DNA from 2 places in the Streptomyces sp. NPDC048637 genome. Region 1 is predicted to be linked to the other one. Evidence: riboswitches for the same ligand, from Rfam matches in the RefSeq annotation. Region 1 holds a riboswitch; the other holds the start of a gene.
The links. Region 1 has a riboswitch for thiamine pyrophosphate ahead of AB0C46_RS23820 (thiamine ABC transporter substrate-binding protein). Riboswitches for the same ligand answer to the same signal wherever they lie in the genome.

Region 2: it holds a riboswitch for thiamine pyrophosphate, as region 1 does, so the genes downstream of both, thiO (glycine oxidase ThiO) here and AB0C46_RS23820 (thiamine ABC transporter substrate-binding protein) in region 1, are expected to answer to the same signal.

The regions. Positions count from the first base shown of each region.
Region 1 is NZ_JBEZHQ010000020.1:39,834-43,073, forward strand. It holds gene AB0C46_RS23815 (iron ABC transporter permease) at 1-266, opposite strand, end outside; gene AB0C46_RS23820 (thiamine ABC transporter substrate-binding protein) at 335-1,411, opposite strand; TPP riboswitch at 1,515-1,635, opposite strand; gene rlmN (23S rRNA (adenine(2503)-C(2))-methyltransferase RlmN) at 1,669-2,775, opposite strand; gene AB0C46_RS23830 (hypothetical protein) at 3,026-3,240, shown strand, end outside.
Region 2 is NZ_JBEZHQ010000045.1:455-3,694, reverse strand. It holds gene AB0C46_RS35160 (FAD-dependent oxidoreductase) at 1-998, opposite strand, end outside; TPP riboswitch at 1,154-1,266, shown strand; gene thiO (glycine oxidase ThiO) at 1,264-2,487, shown strand; gene thiS (sulfur carrier protein ThiS) at 2,564-2,779, shown strand; gene AB0C46_RS35145 (thiazole synthase) at 2,789-3,240, shown strand, end outside.

The sequences.
Region 1 (3,240 bases):
GCCACGACCGCCCGCAGCAGCTGTTTGCCGGGGAAGTCGAAGCGCGCGAAGACATAGGCGCCGGGCAGCGCGACCAGCAGCGTCAGCCCGGTCGAGGCCGCCGCCTGCCAGACGGTGAACCACAGCACCTGCACGACATCCGGGTCGCTCAGCACCGCGCCGAACCGGCTGAGCTGCCACTGCCCGCCGTCCTTGAGCCCCCGTCCGACGATCGCCACCACGGGATAGGCGAAGAACAGCGCGAAGAAGGCGAGCGGCACCGCCATCAGGCCGAGCCGCACCGCCGTCCCCCGCGCGGGCCTGCCGCGCCGGGCGCCCGTGACGTCCGCAGGCGCTACTTCAGAACGAGTGAGGACCACTGCTTGATCCACTGTTCGCGGTTCTTGGTGATCGTCTCGGGGGCCAGTGTCGCCGGCTTGTCGATCGTCGTGCCGTACTTGGTGAACAGCTCCGGCACCTCGGCATCCTTGCGGGCCGGGTTGACGAACATCTGCAGCGGTACGTCCTCCTGGAACTCCTTGCTCAGCAGGAAGTCCAGCAGCGCCTTGCCGCCCTTCTCGTTCTTCGCGCCCTTGAGCAGACCGCCGAACTCGATCTGCCGGAAGCAGGTGCCGGTCGCGACACCGGTCGGTGCCTCCTTGGGCGCGGGCTTCTTGCCGAGCACCTCGGCGGGCGGGCTGGAGGCGTAGGAGACCACCAGCGGCTTGTCGCCCTTGCCCTTGCCGGCCGCGGAGCCGGAGAACCGGTCGTAGTAGGCCTGGTCCCAGCCGTCGACGACCTCGACGCCATTGGCCTTGAGCTTCTTCCAGTAGTCCGGCCAGCCCTTTTCGCCGTACTTGGCGATGGTGCCGAGCTGGAAGGCGAGTCCCGGGGAGGAGGTGGCGGCGTTCTCCGTGACGAGCAGCCCCTTGTACCGGGGCTTGAGCAGATCGTCGAAGGTCTTCGGCGGCGCGATCTTGTGCCGGTCGAAGTAGCCGCGGTCGTAGTTGACGCAGATGTCGCCGTAGTCGAGCGGGGTGACCCGGTGCTCGCCCTTGTCGAGCTGCAGCCCCGCCGGGACGCTCTGCAGCCCCTTGGCCTGATACGGGCTGAAGAGGCCCTCGTCCAGACCGCGCGAGAGCAGGGTGTTGTCGATCCCGAAGAAGACATCGCCCTGGGGGTTGCCCTTGGACAGGATCGCCTGGTTCACGGCCTTGCCGGCGTCCCCGCCCTTGAGCATCGTGACCTTGTAGCCGCTCTTTTTCTCGAAGGCGGCCAGCACGGACTTGGAGACGCGGAACGAGTCATGGCTGACCAGCGTGACGGTTTTGGCGTCCGCACTCCCGCCGCCCGAGCTGCCGCACCCGGCGAGGGCGGCCATACCGACCGCGGCGACGACCGCCGTCGCGGTGATCCTGCTGGTGGTGCTCACTGAGTTCCTCCTGGCTGGCCAGGAAGAGACGCGGCCCTGCCCGATGTCCGCCGTTCCCGACGTCCCAGGACGTACGGAGCGGACTTCGGGCAGGGCGCAACAGCATGAGTGACGACCGAACTTCCTACCCGGAATGACCCGGGCGAGGTTCAAGGGTCTGCGGGCACCGTAGGACTACGGCGCTTCCGCACTCTCAGCGCTGTGGCGCTCCCCTGTCGGAATATGCATTTGTTCGACCACACGGTACCAGCGGGCGGTCAGCGTTCCGAGGCCGCGAGCTGCCCGCAGGCACCGTCGATCTCCTGGCCGCGGGTGTCGCGGACCGTCACCGGCACCCCGTGCGCCTCGATGGCCTGGACGAACGCCCGCTCGTCCTCGGGACGCGACGCGGTCCACTTCGAGCCGGGCGTCGGGTTCAGCGGAATCAGGTTCACATGGACCCGCTTGCCCTTCAGCAGCCGGCCCAGCAGATCACCGCGCCATGCCTGGTCGTTGATGTCCCGGATCAGCGCGTACTCGATGGAGATCCGGCGGCCGGACTTCTCGGCGTACTCCCACGCCGCGTCCAGCACCTCCCGCACCTTCCAGCGCGTGTTGACGGGCACCAGCGTGTCGCGCAGCTCGTCGTCCGGGGCGTGCAGCGACACGGCCAGCCGGCACTTGAAGCCTTCGTCGGCGAACCGCAGCATCGCCGGGACCAGGCCGACCGTGGAGACGGTGATACCCCGCTGGGACAGCCCCAGCCCGTCCGGCTCGGGATCCGTCAGCCGCCGGATCGCGCCGACCACCCGCTTGTAGTTGGCGAGCGGCTCCCCCATCCCCATGAAGACGATGTTGGACAGCCGCGCCGGTCCGCCGGGCACCTCACCGTCGCGCAGCGCACGCATCCCGTCGACGATCTGGTGCACGATCTCGGCGGTGGAGAGGTTACGGTCCAGTCCTGCCTGGCCGGTGGCACAGAACGGGCAGTTCATCCCGCAGCCGGCCTGCGAGGAGATGCACATGGTGACCCGGTCCGGGTAGCGCATCAGCACCGACTCGACGAGCGTCCCGTCATGCAGCTTCCACAGCGTCTTGCGTGTGGTGTCGTCGTCGCACGAGATGTGCCGCATGACCTTCATCAGATCCGGCAGCAGCTCGCTCGCCAGCTTCTCGCGCGCCGCGGCCGGGATGTCGGTCCACTGCGCCGGGTCGTGCGCATAACGGGCGAAGTAGTGCTGCGACAGCTGCTTGGCGCGAAACGGCTTCTCTCCGATCGCCGCCACCGCCTCGCGACGCTCGACGGGGCTGAGATCGGCAAGGTGCCGCGGAGGCTTCTTGGCCCCGCGCGGCGCTACGAAAGTGAGTTCTCCGGGTGCAGGCATGGTCCGTCCAGTGTGGCAGATCGTTTACGGGGGCCCAGGTGCGGCAGTGTCCCGCGCCCGGTGGGTGCCGATCATGCGCGGTCATCGCGCACCGAAGCAGGGGTCATCGCGCACCCAAGCAGGGGCAATCGCGCGCCGAAGGGCGGCACTCGCTCACCGAAGGGACGCAGCAGGCGTGTCCGCAGCCCGGTGCCTTCGTTGGCCACCGCGCCGTGGTGGCTGGTGTGGGGTACGTCAGGAGCGTGGAACAGTGGCCGTGACCCGTTGGATCGTGACCAACCTCCCTTCCTGGTTGCTGTTGGCAGGCCTCGTCGTCGTGATCGCCGGCGGGACAGCGGCCGTCCAGGCGACGGTCCGGCACCGCATCCCCCGCCTCAAGCGGGGCGAGCAGAACGAGATCGCGCAGTTCCTCTTCCCCGTGGTCGCGGTCGTCTACGGATTCCTCATCGGCTTCATCGTCCTCGC
Region 2 (3,240 bases), on a different contig from region 1:
TGCTCGGACCAGAAGTACGGCACAGGGTCGTAGACCAGCCCTTCGGCGTCGCCGCGGGCAATGTTCTCGGCGACCGTACGGGGGCCCTGGAGGGCGTTGTCCCAGTGGTGGATCAGCAGGCGGGTGCCGTAGCGGGCCGATGGGAAGGAGGCGCAGTCGCCCACCGCGTAGACGTCGGCCACGGAGGTGCGCAGCTGGTCGTCGGCGAGGACGGAGCCGTCCTGCGGTGCGACCTCGACGCCCGAGCCGGCCAGCCAGGCGGTCGCGGGCCGGGCGCCGATCCCGATGACCACCGCGTCGGCCGGCAGGGTCGTGCCGTCCGCGAGGGTGACCGCGCCCGCGGTGACGGACGCCACCCGGGCACCGGTGCGCAGCTCGGCACCGGCGTCCGTGTACCAGCCGGTCATATGGGCGGCGACCTCGGCGGGCAGCGCACCGGCCAGCGGGCGGTCGGCGGCCTCGACGACGGTGACCGCGCAGCCCGCCTCGCGTGCCGCGGTCGCGAACTCGGCGCCGATCCAGCCGGCCCCGACGACCACGATCTCGTGCTGGGCGGCGAGCACCGGCCGCAGCCGTTCGGCGTCGTCCAGGGTGCGCAGCAGGTGAACGCCGGGCAGGCCCTCACTGCCGGGCAGCACGATCGGGTCGGCACCGGTGGCGATGACCGCGTAGTCGTAGGAGACCGGTCCGCCGGCCGTCTCGACGACATGGGCGTCCGGCAGCAGGGCGGTGACCGGGCGGCCGAGATGGAGCTCGATGCCGAGCGCGGCGAAGTCGACGTCGAAGGTGGAGCCTTCGGCCTTGCCCAGCAGGACCGCCTTGGACAGCGGCGGCCGGTCGTAGGGCTGGTGGGGCTCGTCGCCGAGGAGCGTGATCGCGCCGCGCCAGCCCTGTTCGCGCAGGGCGACCGCGGTCTGCACTCCCGCGATTCCCGCGCCGACGATCACGACGCGCGGCGTGCGGTCAGGGGCCTGGGAGGACTTGCTCTGCTCGCTCACCCGATCACTCTAGGACGGTCCGTGACGCCGCTCGCAGCAGCACGCAAGGAGATCTCTGACACACCGTCACGATCGGCCGTCCCGGGGTGCGGGCCCCGGGTAGCCGCGGAGCGTGGCCTTACGGCGCGTCGCAGCCCCGTATTAGGGTGATGGATACACGCACTCGCGGGAGCCCGGGCGGACCGGGCTGAGAGGGAGGCTGGCCGGCCTCCGACCGTACGAACCTGATCCGGGTCATGCCGGCGAAGGGAGGGGCTGGAAGCCCATGCATTCATCCGCCACACCGTCGGGAGCGGCCGCGCCGGGTCCCGATGTACTCGTCCTCGGCGGCGGCATCATCGGCCTGGTCACCGCCTGGCGGGCGGCCGGCCGCGGGCTGACCGTCGCGCTGGCCGACCCCGCGCCCGGCGGCGGCGCGGCCCGGGTCGCCGCCGGGATGCTGGCCGCGGTCACCGAGCTCCACTACGGCGAGCAGACCCTGCTGGGCCTCAATCTCGCCTCGGCACAGCGCTACCCCCGTTTCACGGAAGAGCTGGAGGAGGCCGCCGGGCAGCGGATCGGCTACCGGCGGTGCGGCACCCTGGCCGTCGCGCTGGACGCCGACGACCGCGCCCATCTGCGCGAGCTGCATGCGCTGCAGACCCGCTCGGGGCTGGACTCGCAGTGGCTCACGGGGCGCGAGTGCCGCCGTCTGGAGCCGATGCTGGCCCCCGGGGTGCGCGGCGGGCTGCGGGTGGACGGCGACCATCAGGTCGATCCGCGGCGGCTGGTGAGCGCCCTGCTGGCCGCCTGTGAGCGCGCCGGAGTGGCGTTCCACCGGAGCCCGGCCGCGCGGCTGACGGTCAGCGGCGGGCGCGCCACGGGCGCCGAACTCGCCGACGGCACACGGCTGTCGGCGGGTCAGGTCGTGCTGGCCGCGGGCAGCCAGAGCGGCCGTCTCGCCGGCGTCCCCGACGAGGTGCTGCCGCCGGTGCGGCCGGTCAAGGGCCAGGTGCTGCGGCTGCGGCTGCCGGACGTGCCGGCCGGCAGCCCCGCCTTCCTGTCGCGCACCGTACGGGCCGTCGTCCGCGGCGGGCCCCTCTACCTGGTGCCGCGGGAGAACGGCGAACTGGTCGTCGGCGCCACCAGCGAGGAGCTGGGCTGGGACACCACGGTGACCGCGGGCGGGGTCTACGAGCTGCTGCGGGACGCCCACGAGCTGGTCCCCGGCATCACCGAGCTGCCGCTGGTCGAGACCTGCGCCGGGCTGCGCCCCACCGCCCCCGACAACGCGCCGCTGCTCGGGCCGACCGAGCTGCCCGGCCTCCATCTGGCCACCGGCCACTTCCGCAACGGTGTCCTGCTGGCGCCGGTCACCGGTGACGCGATGGCCGAAGTGCTGGCCACCGGGAGCCTCCCCGAAGAGGCCCGCCCCTTCTCCCCCGTGCGCTTCTCCCCCGCCACCCCGGGACCGGAGCGCACCCGTGCCCCCGAGGAGCAGCCCGTATGAGCGAGCGCAGTGACCGAACGGTGAAGAGGTACGCGGGTGGCCACGGCACACCCGCCCAACGAAGCGAGGCCGGCGCATGAGCGCGTCCACCGTGTCCGTGTCCGTCAACGGCGAGGCCCGTGCGATCCCCGGCGGACTCACCCTCGACCAGATCGTCGCGACGCTGTCCCAGGCACCCGCCGGGGTGGCCGCGGCGGTCAACGAAATCGTGGTGCCGCGCACCCAGTGGCCCACCACCCCACTCGGCGACGGCGACCGCGTCGAGGTACTCACCGCAGTCCAGGGAGGCTGATCCGCAGACATGGCCGACGATCCGCTCACTCTTGCCGGCACCACCTTCGACTCCCGTCTGATCATGGGGACCGGTGGTGCGCCCAGCCTCGACGTCCTGGAGCGGGCGCTGCTCGCCTCCGGTACGGAGGTGACAACGGTCGCCATGCGGCGGCTGGATCCGACCGTGCAGGGCTCGGTGCTGTCCGTACTGGAACGCCACAGCATCCGGGTACTGCCGAACACCGCGGGCTGCTTCACCGCGGGTGAAGCGGTGCTCACCGCCCGGCTCGCCCGGGAAGCGCTCGGCACGGACTGGATCAAGCTGGAGGTCGTCGCCGACGAGCGCACCCTGCTGCCCGACCCGATCGAACTGCTCGACGCCGCCGAGACCCTGGTGGACGACGGTTTCACCGTGCTGCCCTACACGAACGACGATCCGGTGCTGGCCCGCAAGCTGGAGGACGTGGGCTGCGCCGCGAT